4 regions of the Arthrobacter sp. TS-15 genome follow, and region 1 is predicted to be linked to each of the others. Evidence: riboswitches for the same ligand, from Rfam matches in the RefSeq annotation. Region 1 holds a riboswitch; each other region holds the start of a gene.

Region 1 (5,694 bases):
CCAGCTCTCGGTGGAGGACTACGGCGCGTTCATTGCCGATACACTCGCGTCGTGTGGCATCGACTCCTACGTGTTGGTGGGGCATTCGATGGGTACGCAATTTGCCATCGAGGCGGCCCTGCGCGCCCCCGAGCAGGTCAAGCAGTTAGTACTGATGGGTCCCGTGGTGGATTCACGGCATAAAAATGTGTGGCGGCAGTCGCTGGCCCTGACCCTCGACGGAATACTCCGCGAGAGTCCCACGTCCAACGCGATCGTCATGTCCGACTACTTCCGCTGCGGCCCCCGCTGGTACCTCACCGAGCTGCCGGTGATGATGAAATACCCCACGGAGAAAAGGCTGGCCGGCATCCAGGTACCGTTGCTGGTCCTGCGCGGTAGCCGCGACCAGGTGGCGGGCCCGGATTGGTCACTGCGGTTGTCCAGGACAGTGGTACAGGGTCGCTTGGTGGAGATTCCGGGCGTCGGGCACGTGGCGCAGCACATGCGTCCCAAGGCTGTGGCGGATGCCATCCGGAGCTTCGTCACCGCTACCACTCCGCACCGCTAAACACTGACGCACGACGCCGGCACCTGGACTGGGTGCCGCTTGTCGGGTAGCCGCGTCCCGGCTAGGCTGACGGAGCAAGCGCATTAGTAAGTTTGCTTACGAAAGGGCTGATCGTGACTGACAAAGACTCAACTGAAGAGACACAGGGCTTCGGCACCACCGGCGCCACAGGACCCTTCGCCACAGGATCCTATGACACGACCTCCGATGCCGACAGCATCCACGAAGATCCCGATATGCGCCAGGACGAGGACGAGGATCCCGCAGCCTCCGCCAACCCGGACCCCCTGGACGGCAACGTCACAGGGTTGGAGCCCGGCGGTGGAGTTCCTCCGGGAGAAACCCCGCCGGCCGAAGGCAGCATGAGCAGCGACCAAGGCCACCACGAGTAACTCCGCTGCAAGCCTCGCTGTTACGTTGCTAACCCGCTGTTTCGTTGCTGGCCAGCGACGTAACAGCGGGTTGGCAACGTTCTAGGCGTTCGGTAGCTTCAGGATCGCCCCGAGATCGTACTCAGCGGGCTCTTCCAGCTGCGCGTACGTGCAGCTCCCGGGGGTCCTGTCCGGCCGCCACCTGCGGAACTGCGTGGTGTGCCGGAACCTGTCCCCCTCCATGTAGTCGTACTTCACTTCGATCACGAGCTCGGGGCGCAGGGGCACGAAGGAGAAGTCCTTGCCCCCGCTCCAGCGGCTTTGGGCGCCCGGCATGCGTGAACCCCCGGCAGCCTCGTCCTGCCTGGCCCATTCGCCCCACGGGTGTTGGTCGAGTTCAATCTGATACGGCTCAAGCTCAGCCACCAAGGCCTCGCGCTTGGCTATGGGAAACGATGCCACTACTCCCACGTGATGCAGCCGGCCGGTGTCATCGTGCAGGCCAAGCAGCATGGAGCCCACTACTTTCGCGGTCTTGTGCCAGCGGAACCCAGCCACCACGCAATCGGCCGTGCGCTCGTGTTTGGTCTTGAACATCACCCGCTTGTTCGGGAGGTACGCCCCATCCAGTGGTTTGGACAGCACACCATCCAGGCCCGCGCCCTCCAGTTGTACGAACCACTCCTGTGCCCGTTCCAGATCAGTCACCGCAGGAGTCACATACACAGGCGGCTCGGCCTCGGCGAGCGCACGTTCCAAGATGGCCCGGCGCTCGGAGAACGGCTTGTCCATGAGGTTCTGATCGCCTAGCGCGAGGATGTCGAACGCAATCATGGACGCCGGGGTCTTCTCAGCAAGCATACGGACGCGGCTGTCGGCGGGGTGGATCCGCTGCTGGAGCACCTCGAATTCGAGCCGGCCACCCTCGATCAGGACGATTTCGCCGTCAATCACGCATTTGTCCGGCAGGTTCTTCCTGAGGGCATCCACCACCTCGGGGAAGTAGCGGGTCATGGGCTTCTCGTTGCGGCTGCCCAGGACGATCTCGTCGCCGTCCTTGAAGACGATGGTCCGGAAGCCGTCCCATTTGGGCTCATAGTGCCCAACATCGGGGATGGTTGGAACGGATTTGGCGAGCATGGGCGAGACGGGTGGCATCACAGGCAGGTCCATAGACAATGTCTACCCGCCGGTGCGCGCCGAAGCTAGTGTTGGCCAGGGATATCTTGGTCGAGCGGCCCAGCGAGTGCCGCCCAGCACCGGCCCCGAAGCCTAAGCGCTAGAAGCCTACCGCTTAGGCTGAACTACCGCCCGTTACATTAATGTGACTTTACTTTCCGGCTCATGTACCGTCGTAGGGCGACCCATATCTCCGCTGGGCCGCTTCCGGATTGACGCCGAGCTCTGCCGCAATCCGGGATCCGCCAGACCCGCGGCAGAGACGGGGGACCCAGGTTCCCGGGCTTGTTACCCACAAGCCCTTGGGGTGAAGCCGCCTTGCGCGGCCGGACGGCCTCGTCCGAACCCGACAGCTAACCTCGAAGGCGTTGAGAGGCAACCACCATGTCCCCAACCATGGATCAGCCGCGCCGCGCCCAGACTGAAGGCGAGCGCACCAAGCCAACCGGACGCCGTCGGGCCCAACCCAGCGGATTCCTTGACAACGCGCCGGCAGATTCCGCCGCCGTCAGCGGAACGTCAAGCACGACGCCGGAACCCGCCACTGCGGCCATGCCCGCCGCGGTGAAACCCACCACGCGTGCGGAAATCCGCGCAGCCGAGCGCGAGCGTGCTGCCCGGGCCGTACTCGCGCCCGAGGAATCGGCGGCAGCTCCGAAGTCCACCACACCGGGACCTCCTACCGCAGCCATCCCCATCGTTCCGCCGGCCAGCCAGAAGCCCGATTCACGGGAATCCAGTAGCCAGGAACCCGCCACCACGGCTATTCCAGTGGTGCAGCCTGCAACGCCGGAACCCGCAACTGCGGCCATTCCCGTAGTCACTGCCCGCGATGAGTCCGCGAGCACGCCGGAACCCACGGAGTCCCCGCGCGGCAAGTCTCCAGCTCAGGTGGCCGCAGCCGCTACAGCCTCGGCATCACTGGCAAGCCGCCGGGACGTTCGAAAGCCGGCCGCTGCGCCCACCACCAAGTCCGGTTTTGGCGCCACATCCTCGTTCGGCCGCGAACCGTTCAGCCGTGAACCACAGGCCGCCCTGCGCAAGGCAGCTTCGGTCAAACACATGAGCCAGCGCATGGCCGTGGTGGCGGGGGCCCTTGGCCTCGTGCTGACAGCCGGCGCTTTGGGGCCAGCCCTTGAACTTCCGTTCTTCGGCCAGGAAACCCCGTCGCAGGAAGCCAGCGGGGGCGAAGGCCGCACCTCGGGTTCGGCATCCCCCGGGCCCAAGGCTTCCTACACCACGGCGTCATCACCTTCGGCCTCCACGCCATCCACAGCATCAGGGGCAACGGCTTCCTCCGAGGCCGGCCAGCCCGCGACGATCGCGGAGGCACCCGGGGCGGTGTCGCCGTCGTCGACTCCCACCCCACAGGTTTCGCTCGCGGACCCGGTATGGGTTCCGTCAGCGGGCTCGTCCGCAGTCCCGGCAGTTCCTGGCGCCACCAGCCCGGCACCCACCCAGCCGGCCCCCGCGCCGAGCGATGTGCCGCCCTCGGACACCATCACTACACCGCCTGCGCCGACGCCAACGGGCACTCCCACACCGACCCCGACTCCCACAGGAACTGCGACTCCCACACCGACTCCAACGCCGACGGACACTGCAACGCCGACGTCCAAGCCGAAACCGGGCAAGCCGACCGCTGCCTCAGCACCGCAGCCCAGTGAATCGGCACTTCAGGACATCCTCGATGCCGCCCAGAAGGTATTCGGTTGAGCACCCGCGTGCCCCGTACGTCCACCCATGCGGGGTGGCATAGCCGGTACTGCAGCAGCAGCCGGACCGCCACGTTTCGTCGGCGGATGGGGCGCTGGAGCTGCCAGCGTTTGCGGCGCTCCTAAGGCAACACCGCATACTTCGTACTTACAAGAGGAGGCAGGCTTAGATCCGTGGCCGGACAGCCCAACGCCTGGCCTTCAGGGCCGCATGCAACTCGAGTCGGATCGCGCCACTCAACGGATCAGCACCGATGAGCTGGCGGATCCGGCCGAGCCTGTTGTAGATGCTGCTCCTGTGGAGATGAAGTTTGGCGGCGACGTCCTGAACCGAGCCGTCATTGTCATAAAGCAATTCAAGGACGGGCAGGAGTTCGCCGTTTTTGTCATGGTCCTCGAGTGCCCTGAAATGCACAGATCCTGTGTCATCCCAACCGCCCGGTGCTACCAAACGATCGAACAGCTGGTACACGCCAACAGTTCGGCTGTCCACGAGCTCACCCAAAGGGAGGTCTACTGCGGCCGCTTGGGCAGCAACCTTCGCTTGCCGGTACGCACCGGACAGCTGCCGGATAACTTGGAATGGTTCGCTGATCCCCAGGATTACCCTGTCCACTTTGCGGCCTGCGCGTTTGGCGAGCTCCAGTTGATAGTGCACCAAAACCTGGGCATGGTCCGCCCGGCCGCCCGACTCGCGGAACAACACAACGGAATGCGTCTCCGTTCCGGCGCTGAACAACGCGGCGTTCACGCCAATGGTGGACTGCAGCGCGGCAGATCGATGCGTCAGGGTAGCTGCAATGGGATCGACGTCGGACCTCGCGCCATCGGGGTCGAGGATAGTCACCAGCTGCCACGGACCGCGGCCTTGGATTTCCTTCCAACCCGCGACGGCGGCCACAGCGTTGGATTCGCCGCCGCAGGCTGACAGAAACTCCTGTTCACGCCGTCGCCGGAACTCCGATTCAGCCGTGTTGGAATCAAGGAGCAAGCCCGCCAGCAGGTCCAGCTCGTCCCGCACGCCTGGCAGTTCGGCGAGTATCGCCGTCGCGCTCTGTTCTTCAAGGTCAAGCTGCACCCACAAGTACCCCACGCGGAAACCGCGCACCAGCAAGGGGACACAGACGCGGCCCAACATGCCCAGTTCGTCGTTGGCTGGAACCACCACGGGTCGCACCGCCGTAGCAATGCCGTGAGCGAGCTGCCATGCGCTGACGTCGCTGGGTACCCGCTTGCTCAGGAGGAAGTTCACGCGGACGCGGTCGGCGTGGGACTGGTTGGAGCTGTAGGCGAGGAGAACGCCGTCGAGGTCTTCCAGGGAGAGCCCGCGGCCCAGCTTCAAAGCCACCCGTTCAACGATCTGTTCCACGTCCTGCTGCATCGGAAAAGCGTACCAACAGCAGGCGACACTTGACGCTTCAGTGCTCGACAAATGTCGAACTTGCCCGGCTAGGATCCTTGTATCCACAGGGTTTTCCTGTGCGGGCAGTTCTTGCTCCATGTCGCCTGCCTCACAGCCGGATTTATTCTGGAATCACAGCCCGCAACACATTTTTCGGCCGAAGAGGCCGCTAACGATGGAGCCCACAGATGATCATCGGTGTCCCCAAAGAAATCAAGAACAACGAGTTCCGCGTAGCCATCACGGCTGCCGGCGTCCACGAGTTCCGCACCCACGGACACTCCGTTCTGGTTGAACGCGGCGCAGGCCTCGGCTCGGGCATCACCGACGAGGAATACTCGATCGCCGGCGCAGAAATCGTCAACGAAGCCGACGACGTCTGGGCCCGCGCGGACATGGTCATGAAGGTCAAAGAACCCATCGCGGCCGAGTACCACCGCTTCCGCAAGGGCCTCATCCTCTTCACCTACCTCCACC
Region 2 (5,694 bases), on a different contig from region 1:
GAGCAGCGCGGAAACGTCGTCCGGCTCGATGGCGACGAAGGTGGCGATGCGGAGCTGGTTGCGGCCGAGCTTACGGTACGGTTCGGTGTCCACCACGCCGTTGGCGCGCAGGACCTTGGCGATGGCCGCGGCGTCAATGGAGTCGTCAAAGTCGATGGTGGCGATGACGTTGGAGCGGTCCTCGGCGTTTGCGACGAAAGGCGTGGCGTACTCGGAGGCCTCAGCCCAGGAGTAGATGCGGTTGGCAGAATCTGCCGTGCGCTTGCTGGCGAAGTCCAGGCCGCCGTTGCTGTTGAGCCACTGCACCTGTGCGTCCAGGGTCACCAGGGTGGAGAGCGACGGGGTGTTGTAGGTCTGGTTCAGCTTGGAGTTATCAATGGCCGTCTGCAGGTCCAGGAAGTCCGGGATCCAGCGGTCGCTGGCCTTGATGCGTGCAGCACGCTCCAGGGCTGCGGGGGAGAAGAGGCCCAGCCAGAGGCCGCCGTCGGAGGCGAAGTTCTTTTGCGGGGCGAAGTAGTAGACGTCCGATTCGGCAACGTCAACGTCCAGCCCGCCGGCCGCCGAGGTGGCATCCACCAGGACGAGGGAGCCTTCATCAGCACCCTGGACGCGTTTGACGGGCGCAGCCACGCCCGTTGACGTTTCATTCTGGGGCCAAGCGTAGACGTCAACGCCGGTTTCGGCCTGTGCCACCGGGCGGGTTCCGGGTTCGGCCTTGATGATGGAAGAAGCATCAAGGAAGGGTGCCTTGTTGGTGGCGGCAGCGAACTTGGAACCGAACTCACCGAAGGACAAGTGCTGTGCCTTCTTCTCCACCAGGCCAAACGCCGCCACATCCCAGAACGCCGTTGAGCCGCCTACGCCGAGGACAACCTCGTAACCTTCCGGAGCGCGGAAGAACTGGCTGAGTCCTTCACGGACCGAACCCACCAGGTTCTTGACCGGAGCCTGGCGGTGGGAGGTACCCAGGATGGTGGACGATGCTGCAGACAACGCCTCGATCTGTTCCGGGCGAACCTTGGACGGTCCAGCGCCGAAGCGTCCGTCCTTGGGCAGAAGGTCGGCGGGAATGGTGATGCTGTTGTCGCTCACGTGGCGCTCCAATGGGTGTCGGCTAGAGATGGGAGGTGGCATGGGGCATCAACTGCCCCTTCGACACCCCAATTCTGCCTGACACGGCCCGGCCTCAGGAACCTGCCACCGTCATAGTCCGCCACGTGGAATGCGGTCCCACCGAATGCGACCGGAATTATCCAGAGTAATTCCAAATAAGCTAGGCTGGGGGTTGGCGTTCAGGGGGCGGCGGTGCACACCGTCCGCCCTTGCCAGGGACGCGGTACGGTGGAGATTACGCAAGGAACTGCGTTCGAGGAGAGCTGAGCTGGATGACGGATCTGATCGATACCACTGAGATGTATCTTCGGACCATTTTGGAGCTTGAAGAAGAAAACATTGTGGCCCTGCGGGCCCGCATCGCCGAGCGCCTGCGGCACTCCGGCCCCACTGTTTCCCAGACCATTGGACGCATGGAGCGCGATGGCCTGGTGATTGTGTCCAACGACCGCCACCTGGAACTGACGGAAGCGGGCCGGAAGCGCGCCACCGAAGTCATGCGCAAGCACCGCCTCGCGGAGCGCCTGCTGGCCGACGTCATTGGGCTTGATTGGGCCTACGTCCATGATGAAGCGTGCCGCTGGGAGCACGTCATGAGCGAGCGTGTGGAGCGTCGGCTCTACGAGCTCTTGGAACACCCCACGGAGTCTCCCTACGGCAACCCCATCCCCGGACTTGAAGCGCTTGGCGGCCTTGCCAGCCAGCCCTTCCCTCGGCTGGATGTCAACCTTCTCCAGGCAATGGACGGATATGCCGCCGCTACCCGCGTGGTGGTCAGCCGCCTCGCGGAGCCCATCCAGGTTGAGCCGGAGCTCCTGACCCAATTGGACGAAGGCGGAATCCGTCCCGGAGCAAGTGTCTCGCTGGAGCGCGTCGGCGAGTACATCTCCGTCCGTGTTCCGGGCATCGAAGGAGCTTTGGAGCTGCCGCCCGAGGTGGCCGCGCACGTCTTCGTATCCCTCAACTGAGTGTCGACGGCAGCGCCGTGTCAAACCTCACTTCTGTCACTTTTTAGCGTGCGTGACCTGCGGTTTTCCGAAAATAGTGATAAGGGCTTCTCGCTCTGAGCCCGATCCTGTTGATAACGAATTTATTACCGAAGGCCTTAATCCCCTATAGTTATTTACTAGCGCTGATACCAAAGCGTTACCTGATCCGGAGCCGAGCTCTGCCAGCGGATCAGGTGTGTCACCCACCACTGGCAGAGGCGGGGGAACCACAAGCGGCTGTCTAAAGAAGCAGCCTTGGGGTGAAGTCCGCAGCAGAAGTGCCCACGTATACAAGTCCCTCTTGGGATACCTGTGTGCCGTGAGCGCCTCGCGCGGACCGGGTCTTTGTACTCTCTGACCCGAATCCGACAGCTAACTTCGCAGGCTTTTGAGAGAGGAACAGAGTTTGACATCGCAGAACGTCAGGGGTCGCCGCCGCGCGTCCGGCCCCGCTGCTGAGCTGCGGCCAGCCACCGTCGTCACGGAGATCCGGCCCCGCGCCACCGAGCGTCAAGTGCGCCGCCGTAAGAGCCCCCTGCGCCAGGTTGCCGACTTCGCCGCTGCCAGCGGCGTCGGGCAGAAGGCCGGTGTTGCGCTTGCCGCCACCGGGCTTGCCCTGACTGTCGGCCTGCCGGCCACCAGCCCGGTCATGGCCACCTCGGAATCGGGCCAGACCGAGTCCGCCCTCGCCGTCGCAGCCCCCGCGGGCAGCCAGCCCGAGGTTTCCGCGGCCGCGTCGGCGAAGATCGACTTCAGCCGAGCCGCAGTCGCCACTGCCGCTGACCCCGATGGGAAGTTGAAGCAACTGCTCAGCGCCCAGTCGGCCGGAAGCATCCAGCGCGCATCATCCGTTGGCACCATGGCCAGCCCCCTTGACACACTTACCACGGCATCGCCCTTCGGCTACCGCATCAGCCCCCTCACGGGCGGCGCCGGTGACTTCCACCGGGGCCAGGACTTCGTTGCCCAGTGCGGCACCGCTGTCCACGCAGCGGCAACCGGCAAGGTCACTTTCGCCGGATGGCACGAATATGGCGGAGGCAACCGTGTGGTGATCGACCACGGCAACGGCCTCGAGACCACGTACAACCACCTGTCGTCCTTCACCGTCCAGGTGGGACAAACCGTCAACCGTGGCGATACCGTCGCGCTGAGCGGCACCACGGGCGCTTCAACCGGCTGCCACCTCCACTTCGAGGTTCAGGTCAACGGTGAAGTCGTAGACCCCATGGGCTGGCTCTAACCAATCTGATGGTCGCCTCTCGCATGTGCGGGACACCCCGTGACCTGAATGTGACATTTGCGTTCAACTGTTGTAGCGTACAGAGCGCATCGGCTTTTTAGGGGGCCGGTGCACTTGAGTGGATTGCCTAGCTCTGCCACCTCTCAAGGTCCGTTCGCATAAATCGTCTGGCAGGGGCGGGGGAACCACTTCTGGTCTTCGTGAGAAGGCCTTGGGGTTAAGTCGCAAAACTTCCTTGGAAGCGGCGCGGCCGGATGACTCCCATCCGAATCCGACAGCTCACCTCGCAGGCATTGGGAGAGGCTACCTACGTGTCATCACGCACTACCCCTGCGCGCCATCGCGCCCAAACGGTTCGCACGAACCCGTTGAACACGCTTTCCAAGGCTGTATCCACCAACGCCGGAACCATGAGCCGTCAGGCCATCGTTCTGGCCGCAGCCTCAGGCCTCGTCCTCACCGTCGGATTGCCCGCACAGGCAGCCGACGCCGATGTTTCCAAGACTGAAGCCTCCAGCACCCAGCAGCTGGTTGTAACGGCAGTGGTTACCGCAGAGCCAACAGCCACCGTTTCCTTCGAGAGCCCCACCGTGGCCACCAAGGAAGCCCCCAAGGTAGTCCAGCGCGCAGCGCAGGTTACCGAACGAGCAACGGCCACCACGGACGAAGCCCCTGAAGCCGTGACGGCGAAGTCCTCCGAGGCCAAGGACCCGGCTGCCAGCGCAGCTGCTTCCGGCCTTGCTGCTATTGCCTACACCGGCATCGGCTCCCCGTACGTTTGGGGCGGAACAACACCTAACGGCTGGGACTGCTCCGGCTTCACCCAGTGGGTCTACGCCCAGGCAGGCATCAGCATCCCCCGCGTGAACGCCTGGACGGCTATGACGCCCACCAGCACTCCTTCTCCCGGCGACCTCGTCATGCAGAACGGCGGAGCCCATGTGGGCATCTACGTCGGCAATGGCATGATGATCAGCGCTTTGAACCCCGGCCAGGGAACGCTGCTGCACTCCGTAGCGTCCACCGGCACCTCCTCGTTCTACACCCTCCGCTAGAAACAATCCGGCTCGGGGTGGGCCGGCATGCCCGCAATGCCGGTCCTACCCGCTACCCGTGTGCACCCAACGGCGCTCGGATACGAAAAGAGAAAATCATGACCAGTGCAAACAAGCTTGCACGGCACCGCGCTGAGGCCCCCAAGACCAGCTCGCTTGCCGTCATTGCCAAAGCTGTCAGCTCCAACGCCGGTGGCGTTGGCCGCCAGGCAGCAGTGATCGCCGCAGCTTCAGGCCTGGTCCTGACCAGCGGCATCGCGGCCAACGCAGCCGAGACCAACGTTGATCGTGAGTCGACCTCCACGTCCACATTGGACGTCCAGTCCGTAGCGCAGGCCACCATCGCGGCCGACTCCACTGTGGCTATCTCTTACGAGCGTCCCGTGGTCACCACCGTGGAAGCTCCGGCTCCCGTTGTGGTGGAAGAAGCGCCGGCCAAGGTTGAAGCCAAGGTTGAAGCCAAGGAAGTACCTGCGGTTGCCGCCAAGGCCGCTCCTGCAGCCAACGCCACCGTGGCCGTCAGCAACTCAACCCCCGCTCCAGCAGCTCCGGCGGCTTCCAGCGGACTCGGCGCAGCCATCGCTGCAGCTGCTTACGCCCAGCTCGGCGTCACCCAGGACTGCACCATGCTGGTCACCAACTCCCTTGCAGCCGTGGGAATCAACTTCCACGACTGGCCTGCAGGTTACCTCTCCTTGGGCCGCACGGTCAGTGCAGCAGAAGCCCAGCCCGGCGACCTCGCCTACTACGCAAACGGTGGTTTGGCCGGACAGGCGCACATCGCTGTATACGTGGGCAACGGTCAGGCAGTTCACGGTGGATGGAACGGATCCACCACGGCACTGTTCAGCGTCAACGTCGGTTCCGGCCCGGTTTTCATCCGCGTCAACGGCTGATTCACTTTCTTCAGAACACCCCGCAGGCTCCGGCCGGCGGGGTGTTCTGCTTTAACCGCGCATGAACTCTTGCCGACACTGTGAGCGAAACGACAGAAAAATTCGTTGATACGGCATATAAGTGCTTACCCTTATGTTGTCGATCCACAGCCCGTACATGCAGAGGGCAGCCGGCCCTCGTGCCCCTGACGGGTGCGGCCGTGAAGAGGTACGTGCATGCGCACACTCGTTCTGAATGCTGGATATGAACCGCTGGCGGTAATAACATTCCGCCGGGCGCTGGTCCTTGTGCTCACTGGGAAAGCTAGCGTAGTGGCCGAAGGCGACGAGCCTGTCGTCGGGCCACAGGAAATTCTTGGACGCCCGTCCGTGATTCTCCTTAACCGCTACATACGTCC
Region 3 (5,694 bases), on a different contig from region 1:
TGAACCCGTCCACCTGGCACCTGCGGACACGCCTGGTCCTGGTGGCCATGGCGCTCCTGGTGGCCATCTGCGGAGCCGTGGGCATTGTCAGCTACGCGTCCATGGACATGGTCTTCAACAGGCAGCTCGATAGGCAATTGGAGCAGGCGTCCAGCCGCGCGACCGACTTCGGCAGGCCGCCGTCGAACTTTCCCACGAACCCCTCCGGAAGGCCTGACCCGCTGGAAGCGCGCGGCCAGGCCGCGGGAACGCTCAACGCGAGGATCGACGGCTCAACCGTGAGAAGTTCGGGGCTCATCGACGCCCAAGGCAACCGCGTTTCACTCTCCGCAGCCGATGAGCAGGTCCTGTTGTCGCTCCCCAAGGACAACGTGCCGGTGGATCGATCCCTATCCAATGGTGACTACCGGCTGGTGGCAGTGGACACCTACGGTGATGTGATCGTGACGGGGCTGCCCTTGGCGGACAAGCAAAGCGCCGAGGCCTCGCTGGTGTGGACCATGGTGTTGGTTTCGTTGGGCGGATTGGTACTGATCGGCCTCGCCGGAACAGTGATCATCCGGCGGACCATGCGGCCGCTTGAGCAGCTCTCCGAGGTTGCCACCAAGGTTTCGCGCCTCCCCCTCGACGCCGGTGAGGTGGCACTTGCGGTGCGCGTACCGCCGTCGGCCGCTCATCCCGGAACGGAAGTTGGAAGCGTTGGCCATGCTCTGAACCAGATGCTGGAGAACGTCGCCAGTGCATTGGAAGCACGGCAGGAAAGCGAAACCAAGGTGCGTCAGTTCGTCGCTGATGCCTCACACGAACTCCGCACACCGCTCACCGCGATCCGAGGCTACACGGAGTTGCTGAGGATGACCGAGACCTTCACCGACGATGGCCGCAAGTCGCTGGCAAGGGTCCAGAGCCAATCGGAGCGCATGACCACGCTGGTTGAGGACCTGCTGCTGCTGGCGCGCCTGGACGAGGGGCAGCCCGTGAAAGTCGAGGACGTTGACCTGACCCAGTTGGTGATCGAAACCGTCAGTGATGAGAAGGTCATGGCGCCGGATCACATCTGGCACCTCCAGCTCCCCGATGAACCTGTGACAGTCCGCGGCGATGTAACGCAATTGCACCAGGTGCTTGCCAACCTGCTGTCCAACGCGCGCAAACATACCGATCCCGGCACCACCGTGGTGACAGGCGTCATGCTCTCCGCTGATGGCAGCGCAGTGGTCACAGTGACGGACAACGGCCCGGGCATTCCGGTCGATTTCCAAGGCCGGATCTTCTCCCGTTTTGCCCGCGCTGATGCCGCGAGATCGGGTTCTGAAGGCACCTCGGGACTGGGCCTTTCCATTGTGGATTCGATTGTTGCCGCCCATGGTGGCACCGTGGAGGTGACGTCCAGGCCCGGGCGCACTGAGTTCGCGCTGCGACTTCCCACGGTAAGCACCGGAGAAGGTCAGGCACGCCGGCAAGGCGACTCACCGGCGTCGTGATCTCTGTTACCTAAATGTGACTTCTGAAGAAACCTCCTGTACCGTCGAAAGGGTGGGTTTCCCCAAGGACCCACATCCGGGATGCGCCGAGCTCTGCCACTTCCCGGAGTCCGTTCTTCTTTGAGGCAGAGACGGGGGACCCACAGTCTCCGGGCCTGGCAATGTGCCGCCCTAGGGGTGAAGCCGCAGCGTGACGCGCGGCCGGATGACCTCATCCGAACCCGACAGCTAACTCCGCAGGCGCTGAGAGGTCACACAACATGTCTGAATTTAACGATCAGACGCGCCCTTCTGCGCGTCACCGCGACGAACACAACGCACCGCTCACCAAGTCGCAGTCCGTCCTCAAGAACGCTGCCCGCCAGGGTAAGTCCGGCCACCGCATGTCAGTCGTAGCCGGCGTTGTTGCAGCCGCACTGGGTGTTGCATCGCTCGGAACCGCCGCAAACGCTGCGTTGACTCTCCCTGAGGCGAGCCGCGTTGCCGGGACCCAGGCTGCTGCCCAGGTCAGCGCCAACAAGTCAGCTGAAATCTCCGCTTCCTTGGATGCTGCCGCCGCCAAGGGCGCAGCTGACCGGGCTGCCGCGGACAAGGCAGCTGCTGAGAAGGCCGCTGCCGACAAGGCTGCCGCTGACCAGGCCGCTGCTGAGAAGGCTGCCGCTGACGCTGCAGCCAAGCAAGCCGCCGACGCCGCTGCCGCCCAAGCCGCAGCTGAGAAGGCTGCCGCTGACGCTGCAGCCAAGCAAGCCGCCGACGCCGCTGCTGCCGCCGCCGCTGCGGAAGCTGCAGCTGCCGCTGCCACCCCGAAAGCCGTGGACGACCCCGCCGCTGCCAAGGCCTACGCCGCCAGCATCCTGGGCAACTACGGCTGGAGCGCAGCTGAGATGACCGCGCTGAACACCCTGTGGGAGAAGGAATCCAACTGGAGGACCACTGCCACCAACGCTTCCAGCGGCGCGTATGGCATTGTCCAGTCCCTCCCGGCCGGCAAGATGGCCTCCGCTGGTGCTGACTGGCAGACCAACTACCAGACCCAGATCAAGTGGGGCCTGAACTACATCAAGGAGCGCTACGGATCCCCGTCCGCCGCTCTGGGCTTCCACTTGGCCAACAACTGGTACTAAGCCAGACCGCTTCATTGCCGCGCCCGTTCCCGCCGTCCGCCCCAGTACCCACTGGAGCGGATGGCGGGAACGGGTGCGGCTTTTGCTGTTTTACAGGCGCCACCCGTGGTTCACAGGCGCTGCCCATGGTTCACAGCGCGGTCACAGCCTCCGCCTAGAGCCCACATAATCGGCCGTCGCATGCTGGATATATGACGCTCACAGCTCCCCGGCCAGCACTGCATAGGACGGTGCAAGTCCCTCCCGCCAGCACACCCGCGCTGGCTCCCGTCCTGGACATCGCCCTACCTGTGTTCAACCAGGAAGTCCGCCTGGAAGAAGACGTTCGCAGGCTACACGGGCACCTTGCAGACACTCTTCCGCACACCTTCCGGATCACTGTGGTGGACAACGCCAGCACGGACGGCACCCTGCGGATCGCCGAACGCCTGGCGAGGGAATTCCCCGAGCTTATGGTGGTCCGTCTTGATCGAAGGGGCCGCGGAAACTCCCTCCGTAAGATCTGGTTGTCCTCCGCGTCACCGCTGCTTGCCTATATAGACCTGGACCTGTCCTTCGACCTTTCGGCCGTGGCTCCTCTTCTGGCCCCGCTGATGTCGGGCCACTCCGACCTCAGTGTCGGCACGCGTCTGGCAAAGGCTTCGCACGGGAGATTCAGCCACCACCGTGACGTCATTGCACGCACCTACAATTTTCTGTTGCGCGTCCTGACGGGAGCGCGCTTCTCCGATGCTGAGTGCGGGTTCAAAGCCATTCGTGCCGACGTCGCCCGCCAGCTGCTCCCCTACACCCGTGATGAAGCATGGTTTTTCGACACCGAACTGCTGATCATCGCTGACCGCTCCGCTCTGCGCATTCATGAGGTGCCGGTGGACTGGAGCGACAATCCCGACTCAAGTGTCGACGTCGTACGTACCCTTTTGACCGACCTCAAAGGGTTGGCGGGGCTGACCCGCAAACTGCGCCGCGGGACAATTCCCGTCGCCGGGCTTCGCGCCGAACTGGGCCGGGGCCCTCACAGGCACTGAACTTTCCGAAGAGCGCTACGCCTCCGGTTCAGCCTCCACCGCGCCCCGTACGGCCGCGATGGACGCGGCCACATCACCAGCGTCCGTGGTCCAGTTGCTCACAGAGATCCGCAGGATCTCACGTCCTCGCCATGACGAACCGGACATCCACACCGCGCCCTCGGCCATGAGCCGCTGGGTGATGCGGTGCGTGCGATCGTCACTGCCGAAACTCACGGAGACCTGCGTGAATACGACGTCGTTGAGCACTTCCACTCCCGGGATCGCGGATAGTCCTTCAGCCAAAGCACGGGCATTTGCCGCAAGACGGTCCACCATGGAAATCACGCCGTCCCGGCCCAGCTGCCTCAGTGCCGCCCACACCGGAATGCCGCGGGCGCGGCGGGACATCTCCGGAACTTTCTCGAAAGGGTCCCCCGGTCCGGCATCAGTGGCTATCAGGTAACTGGTGTGAACACTGAAAGCACGCCTCAAGGCTTCCGGGCGGGCCACGATTGCCAGGCCACAGTCGTAGGGGACGTTCAGGGTTTTGTGTGCGTCCGTTGCCCACGAGTCGGCGTCCTCAACACCGGCCAGCCGGGTACGCAGCGTTGGGCTCACAGCCGCCCACAAACCAAAGGCGCCGTCCACATGTACCCATGCACCGCGATCGTGGGCCACGGCTATGGCCTCCTCCATGGGATCAAACGCACCGGAGTGGAGGTTGCCGGCCTGCAGGCAAACCAAGGATGGCCCCGGCTGCTGATCCATGGCATCGGCCAAGGCATCGGGAAATATCCTGCCCTCGTCGTCGGCGTCTACCGGAACGCATGCGCCCAAGCCCAGGTACCGCAACGCGAGATCGACGGCCGCGTGCCGTTCCCGTCCTGCAAAGGTTGTGATGCGCGGTGCCCCGTTGAGGCCGAGTGCTTCGAGGTCCCAGCCCGCCTCGTCCATTAAGTACTGGCGGCCAGCCGCCAGCCCCACAAAATTGGCGGTGGTGGCGCCAGTGGTGAATCCGACGTCGGCGGTGGCGGGCAGGTGCAGGAGGTCCAAAAGCCAGGCGGCGGCAGATTCTTCAATCGCGGCGGCGGCGGGGGTGGCGAACCGGAGCCCTGTGTTCTGGTCCCAGGCGGAGACGAGCCAATCGGCGGCCATGGCAGCAGGGAGGGTTCCGCCCATCACCCACCCAAAGAATCGACCGGACTGGATCGCCATGAGCCCGGGCTCAGCCAGTGCGGCGAGCTCATCAATGACCTCTGCGGCATCGGTGGCTCCGTCCGGGAGACGCGGCAGGATGCTCCCGGCCACCTGATCGGCATCCGAGGAAGGACGGACAGAACGCGTAGGGACAGACGCAAGCCAGTCACCGGCGTGGACCATAGCCCGCTCCAATGCAGCACCGTACGCCTCCGGCATCGCAGACATGCGCACAGCCTACGCCCGGTTCACTGCGCCGAACAGACCGGGCAGAAAACCTTAGAGCGTTAGCGTCAGGAGGTGCCCGCCGTCGTCGTCCTTTACTGCGGTGACCGTCACTGCGGTGTAGTCCGGGATCTGCCACATGCCCGGTTCCAGGTCCGCATTGTGCCTGGAAGCGGCCTTGCCCACCACAACGGTCCGCATTCCCGCGGCACGGGCGGCAGCAATACCGGCAGGCGCGTCTTCGAAAACCACGACGTCGGCCGGGTCGGCTCCCAGGAGCGCCGCCGCCTTAAGGTACCCCTCCGGGTGCGGCTTACCGCGGGTGACTGACTCGGCGGTGACCGCGGTGGACGGCATGGCGAGCCCGGCCGCCTCCATGCGGATCCCGGCAAGGATGCTGTCGGCGGAGGTGACAAGCGCGATCGCTTCATCGGGCAGCGCGGCCAGCACGGCTGCCGCGCCCGGGAGGGCGATCACGCCATCCGTCCGGGACCGTTCCATCTCGCCAAGCTCAGCGGTCAAAGCTTCAAAGTCAGCACCGGCGGGCGCGTACCGGCGCACGGTGTCGCCGGCTTGGACGCCGTGGGAGGTGCGGAGGATCTCGTCGAAATCCAAGCGGTAGCGGTCGGCGAACTCGGACCACACCTGCTCCAC
Region 4 (5,694 bases), on a different contig from region 1:
GTCTCCCCGTTTGACCCGTGAGAAGCCTCTTGGCTGGCTCCTGCTCATCACCGGGGTCATCGGCTGGCTGGCATCCGGCGCCTTGGTGTTGGAGAAACTCGAAGTACTCAAAGACCCCGGATACCAAACCGTCTGCGACGTCAATCCGTGGATTTCCTGCGGCCAGGTCATGCAGACCTGGCAGAGTTCAGTGTTCGGCTTCCCCAACATGTTCATCGGGATCGTGGCGTTCGCTGTCATCATCACCACCGGCATGGCACTGCTCTCCGGAGCCACCTTCGCGCCCTGGTACTGGGCAGGGCTCCAAGCCGGCGTCACGCTTGGTTTTGCCTTTGTTGTGTGGCTGTGGTCCCAGGCCCTGTACTCGATCCACATCCTCTGCCCCTTCTGCATGATCGTCTGGGCGGCGATGATTCCCCTCTTCGTCTGGGTCACGGCCCGGAACCTCACACACGGAATCATCAAGATACCCGCCCGGGCCGCTCGCATCGTGGCCGAGTCCGGCTGGATCATCACGGCCCTGCTCTACGTGGCCGCCGCCGCGACCATCTTCTTCGCCTTCCTACACGTGTTCATTGGCACCTCCGGGTTCTAGGAAGACCCCGGGCACGCGGCCGGAGTCCCGCTGCCGCTGGCCGCCCTGCACGAAGTGGAACCTCTAACGTCCGGCCCCAGAGTCCCCAAACCTTCATCGCCCCGCCAATCAAGGGAATGCCCATGGCCCGGAACCAGTCAAGGCCCAAGCCCGCCACCCGCGGGCCCGGTGCGCCGGACCACGAGGGAGCGGGAATCCTGACCGGGCTGCGCGACCTCATCGACAACATCGCCAACACCTCCCCGGCCCGCCTCGCCTTCAGCGCCTTTGTGGTGGTGATTCTGCTCTTTACCGGGTTGCTGTCCCTGCCCGCGTCCGCCGCGTCCGGCGAGCGAACACCCTTACACCAGGCCATGTTCACGGCCGTTTCCAGCGTGTGCGTCACCGGCCTGACCGTGGTATCAACGGCCACGCACTGGTCTTTCTTCGGCCAACTCGTCATCCTGGTGGGCATCTTCGTTGGAGGACTCGGTACCTTGACCCTGGCCTCGTTGCTGGCCCTCATGGTCAGCAAGCGCCTGGGCGTGCGCGGCAAGCTCATCGCCCAGGAAGCCATGAACAACGCCGGAAGGCTCGGTGAAGTTGGTGCGCTGCTGCGGATCGTCATCGTGACCTCCGTGGTCATCGAAGCGGTACTGGCCCTGGCCCTGACCCCCCGCTTCCTGGTCCTGGGCGAACCGTTCTGGCAGGCCGTGTGGCACGGCGTCTTCTACTCCATCTCATCCTTCAACAACGCGGGGTTCACACCGCACTCCGACGGAATCGTCCCTTATGAAACCGACCTCTGGATCCTGGTTCCGCTGATGCTGGGCGTTTTCCTGGGCAGCCTCGGCTTCCCCGTGGTCATGGTGCTCCAGCAAAACGGGCTCAACTGGAAGAAGTGGAACCTCCACACCAAGCTCACCATCCAGGTCTCCCTCATCCTGCTCGGCGCAGGCACGGTCCTGTGGGCCGTCAAGGAATGGGACAACGTCCGGACCATCGGCAACTTAGGGGCGGGGAGAAGGTCATCCATTCGCTCTTTGCCTCCGTCATGACCTGCTCGGGCGGGTTCAACCTGGTGGACCAGAACCAGATGGAATCGACCACGATGCTCCTCACCGACGCGCTCATGTTCGCAGGCGGTGGCTCGGCGTCCACGGCCGGCGGCATCAAGGTGACCACCATCGCCGTCATGTTCCTGGCCATCGTGGCCGAAGCACGCGGCGATGCCGACGTGAAGGTCTACGGCCGCACCATCCCCCAAGGCACCATGCGGGTGGCCATCTCGGTGATCGTCGCCGGAGCAACCCTCGTCTCCGTCGCCGCCTTCCTGCTCCTGCAGATCAGCGGGGCCTCCCTTGACAGGGTACTGTTCGAGACCATCTCGGCCTTCGCCACCGTGGGACTGAGCACCAACCTCAGTGCCGAACTGCCGCCCTCCGGGGTGTACGTGCTCTCGGCACTGATGTTCGCCGGCCGTGTCGGCACTGTCACCCTGGCCGCGGCACTGGCCCTGCGCCAGCGCAGCCAGCTGTACCACTTTCCCGAAGAGCGACCGATCATCGGTTAGCCGCGTGCCCTTCGATCGACAAGCCGCGCCTCTTCGAGGTGAGTGGTGCCGCCCTCCAGGGTCACATCCAGCCCTGCGGATTCACTGTCTGACCGTTCAAAAGCACCTCGAAGTGCAGGTGGCAGCCGGTGGAGGCTCCGGTGGTCCCGGCCGCGGCGAGCCGCTGGCCGGCGGCCACGGTCGCCCCGACAGAGGTTTCGATGGACGCCAGATGGTTATACGTACTCTTCAAGCCGTTGCCGTGGTCCACCACGATCCTGTTTCCGCCCCCATAGGGTGACCAACCCGCCTCCACGACCGTTCCATTGCCTGCGGCGAACACCGCGGTCTGGCACGCTGCCACGAGGTCCAGTCCGGTATGCAGTTCCCCGGAGCCGCTGATCGGGCTGGAGCGGATACCGAACGGCGACGTGACGGACATGCTGGCCAGCGGCGCGCCGAGCCGGGCAGAGGAAGCAGCGGGGGCAACAGCCGGTGCGGGGGAGACAGCCGTCGGAGATGCCGTGCCCGCGGCGGCACCCTGGGTCTTGGCGGGCACGGGCAACGGCGCCTGCTCGGTGGTGACAGCGGGCCGTTCATAGCTGATGGACGCCCCGGCAGAGGCCTGAACCGGCGCAATGGAAGCTTTCGCCGCTGAGGCTTGCACAACGGGGCCGGCTCCGGCGGGGGCCGGTCCGGCGTGGGCGGCCGTTAGAGAAGCGGTCAGAATCGCGGCGACGCTCAGCGTGGCGGCAGCCGTGACCTGTTTGCGTCGGCTCACGCGCGGCCCGGCAGCCGGCACACCCCGGTGCTGCGGCGTAACCCGGGAAGTCGTCCGGGCGGCCGCGCGAAGCAAGGGACCGGAGGTTGGTTTTCGGCGGCGGCCATGGGGGGATAAGGAAGACAAGGGGGATCCTTTCGGTTCGCCTGCGAAGTTAGCTGTCGGGTTCGGGCCAAGGAAATACCCGGCCGCACCCCGGTGGCCATCTGACCACCGACATCGCGGCTTCACCCCAAGGCAGGCTGGCTGCCGATTCTGGGTCCTCCACCCCCGCCGTAAAAGGGATAGTCGTTTGATGCCACCGGCGGGGCTGAGCGTGCGGCATCAAGGGTTTTAGTACAGAAAAACCTGAACTAATAGTAGCCGCAAAGCCTCATCGTTACAATTTCGTGACACTACGTGCGCGGCGTGGGCGCTGGTGCCTGTCCCGGTCTCGCTTCTCGCAGCCCAAGCCAAGCTACATAGGTGCGTATCTTCAGATGAGCAGCTAATGGCACCAACGAACCCCACATCCGGATGGTTCCGGTCCCGGGCGTGCCGGGCACAGAGCTGTGTCGATTGCCCCGTGCTGAGGTGTACGCGAGGGCCAGCAAGGGATCCTGATGGTTCCCCAAAGGGACGGTGTTTCCGCGGCAACGGATCGGCCCGGACAACCAGGCGGGCACGCTCCTCACGGTGACGGCGTGACGGCCTGGTTGCCGCTGTCATCCTTGCCCAGGCCGGGGGGTTAGAGTCCCATGGAGTCCAGAAGCGCGTCTTCTTCTTCGGAGCCGGAGCGCTTGGGTCGGGATGTCGCCCGGGGCTGCTGAAGGGCTTCAACCGGGTCCGCCACGTCGTCCGGCATGTCGCGTTCCTCGCGACCGATCCGGGCCTGTTGCCGTGCCATGTATCCAAATCCGACGAAGGCCAGGATCCCGAACGTGATCCACTGCAGGGCGTAGGACAGGTTCGACCCTTCCTTGACCGCCGGCGCGGCGAGCTGCTGGGGGGCCACGGCCGGCTGTGGGGACTCCGAGGCCATCACCCCGTAGCTGCCCCTCATGAGCGGGTAATCGAGTTGCTTCCCGTAATAGGACAGGTCAATGCTGGCCAGCTGGCCCTCGGGTGCGTCACGGCCAAGATCAGGTTCGGACGGTTTGATCCGGACGACCGCGGTAACCTCGCCGGTCGGCGGGCCAGGCACGGTGTCGGGGTATCCGGGCCGGTCATTGCCGATCGGCAGCCATCCCCTGTTGATCGCGATCGTCTCACCGGAGCTCACCCGGAACGGGACCAATACCTCGTATCCGGCGGCGGAATTGTTCGGCCGGTTCCTGACGATTCTCTGGTCCTGCCCAAGGTACCGGCCAGTCACGGATACGGTCGTCCATTTCGCCTCAGGGTCGGCGACGTCAAAATAAGGACGGGCATCCTTGAACGGCATAGGGGATTTGTCGTAGTTCTCCTGGACCCTGCGGATCTCGGTCACGGCCTGGTTCCGGCGATCCATCTGCCAGTTTCCCAGTCCAATACACGCGGCGGCAAACAGTGCCGCGACCATCAGGAAACCGGCCCAACGCCAGGACAGCAGGAACCTATACGCCACCGGGGCCCTCCTGGAGCTGCCACTGCCCGGCCAGCAGTGCGCGGATGGCCGTCGCCTCGGCGGCCAGGCGATGGTCTTCGCCCCGTGCCAGAAGACCGTATTCGACCATCGTCCGCCCGTCCTCGTGGGCGCCGGCACGAACCCAGACCCTCCGACGGTTCACGTACAACGAAGCCATCAGGCCCGCGACGGCCATCAACGAAAAGACCAGCACGCCGGTCTGTCCGGGGGTGCTGCGGATGTCCACACCGATGTAGCGTTTGAGGCCATCGAAGCTGATACTTCCCTTGCCCTCGGGCAGCGTGTACGTGCCACCCGGAGTCAAGGTGATGCCCTTGGCGGGCAGTTCCCGCCCGTTAAGCTGGGTCAAATCCTTCACGTCCAGGTTGTAGACATTCTGCGGCACACCGTCGTCCAGGCCCAGGTCCCCGTAGTAGGAGTTCAGGTTCAGTTGGGGGTTCAGCGGGTCCGGGTCGAAGCTGTAAGCGACCCCTTCATCATTTTTGATGGCGGAGGGCAGGAAGAATCCCACGAAACCCAATTGCGCCGGACGGGCATCAGGAACCTTGACGACAACCGTTGAGGTGTAGACCCCGTCGTTCGGGATGGACACGACCGGGCCACTGAATGCCGTGTCGCCGTTGCCGTCCCGCACAGTGATGACCGGGGCGTAGCCGTTGCCGACCAAAAAGACGCCCACCTCCCCGAAATAGACAGGGTCATTGACCTTCAGCGTTCGGGGTTCCTGAGCCGCGTCGGGCGCATCCCGGGTTCTTAGCTGGGCGGTGAAATCGATGGGCTGGCCGAACTGCCTGCTGGACTCCCTGTCGAAGCGGACCGCGAACGTGTCCAACGTGATCGTGAACGGCTCCAACCACGAGGACTGGAAGTTGGTTCCGGGCGCGAAGTTGTCGTAGCCCACGAGCGTGTTGACGAACGTATCGCCTTCGATCAGGATCTTCTGTCCGCGGAACCCGAACAGCCCGCCAATGGCCAAACAGATCAGAACGCCGATCAGCGAGGTGTGGAACACCAGGTTCCCGGCTTCCTTCAGGAAGCCGCGCTCGGCACCCAGTGACGGCAAAGCTCCGTCCTGGTCCCTGACCTGGACCCGGTAGCCGCGCTTCTTCAGCGCAGCGGCCGCGTCGGCGATGGCGGCCGCGGCGGGGATCCCGGCGTCCGCCGGCAGCTCCAGGGTTCCG

Evidence for each region. A riboswitch is a leader RNA that binds a small molecule or an ion and turns the genes downstream of it on or off. The one in region 1 is predicted to bind cyclic di-AMP.
Region 2: linked by a shared signal. The riboswitch ahead of EU811_RS20195 (C40 family peptidase) and the one ahead of EU811_RS06005 (hypothetical protein) in region 1 are both predicted to bind cyclic di-AMP.
Region 3: linked by a shared signal. The riboswitch ahead of EU811_RS00745 (aggregation-promoting factor C-terminal-like domain-containing protein) and the one ahead of EU811_RS06005 (hypothetical protein) in region 1 are both predicted to bind cyclic di-AMP.
Region 4: linked by a shared signal. The riboswitch ahead of EU811_RS22355 (M23 family metallopeptidase) and the one ahead of EU811_RS06005 (hypothetical protein) in region 1 are both predicted to bind cyclic di-AMP.

Annotation. Positions count from the first base shown of each region.
Region 1 covers NZ_SDXQ01000014.1:89,962-95,655, reverse strand. The annotation lists gene EU811_RS06020 (alpha/beta fold hydrolase) at 1-550, shown strand, start outside; gene EU811_RS06015 (DUF6480 family protein) at 664-942, shown strand; gene EU811_RS06010 (ATP-dependent DNA ligase) at 1,024-2,094, opposite strand; cyclic di-AMP (ydaO/yuaA leader) riboswitch at 2,334-2,482, shown strand; gene EU811_RS06005 (hypothetical protein) at 2,485-3,816, shown strand; gene EU811_RS06000 (PucR family transcriptional regulator) at 3,982-5,196, opposite strand; gene ald (alanine dehydrogenase) at 5,406-5,694, shown strand, end outside.
Region 2 covers NZ_SDXQ01000051.1:14,647-20,340, reverse strand. The annotation lists gene serC (phosphoserine transaminase) at 1-1,092, opposite strand, end outside; gene EU811_RS20205 (metal-dependent transcriptional regulator) at 1,386-2,081, shown strand; cyclic di-AMP (ydaO/yuaA leader) riboswitch at 2,293-2,504, shown strand; gene EU811_RS20200 (M23 family metallopeptidase) at 2,509-3,345, shown strand; cyclic di-AMP (ydaO/yuaA leader) riboswitch at 3,491-3,652, shown strand; gene EU811_RS20195 (C40 family peptidase) at 3,657-4,400, shown strand; gene EU811_RS20190 (NlpC/P60 family protein) at 4,499-5,296, shown strand; gene EU811_RS20185 (HNH endonuclease) at 5,513-5,694, shown strand, end outside.
Region 3 covers NZ_SDXQ01000004.1:30,644-36,337, forward strand. The annotation lists gene EU811_RS00740 (sensor histidine kinase) at 1-1,484, shown strand, start outside; cyclic di-AMP (ydaO/yuaA leader) riboswitch at 1,583-1,739, shown strand; gene EU811_RS00745 (aggregation-promoting factor C-terminal-like domain-containing protein) at 1,745-2,608, shown strand; gene EU811_RS00750 (glycosyltransferase) at 2,800-3,636, shown strand; gene EU811_RS00755 (pyridoxal phosphate-dependent decarboxylase family protein) at 3,652-5,043, opposite strand; gene EU811_RS00760 (HAD-IA family hydrolase) at 5,095-5,694, opposite strand, start outside.
Region 4 covers NZ_SDXQ01000067.1:6,331-12,024, forward strand. The annotation lists gene EU811_RS22345 (vitamin K epoxide reductase family protein) at 1-595, shown strand, start outside; partial or broken gene EU811_RS22350 (TrkH family potassium uptake protein) at 718-2,147, shown strand; gene EU811_RS22355 (M23 family metallopeptidase) at 2,209-3,033, opposite strand; cyclic di-AMP (ydaO/yuaA leader) riboswitch at 3,037-3,208, opposite strand; gene EU811_RS22360 (SURF1 family cytochrome oxidase biogenesis protein) at 3,635-4,492, opposite strand; partial or broken gene resB (cytochrome c biogenesis protein ResB) at 4,482-5,694, opposite strand, start outside.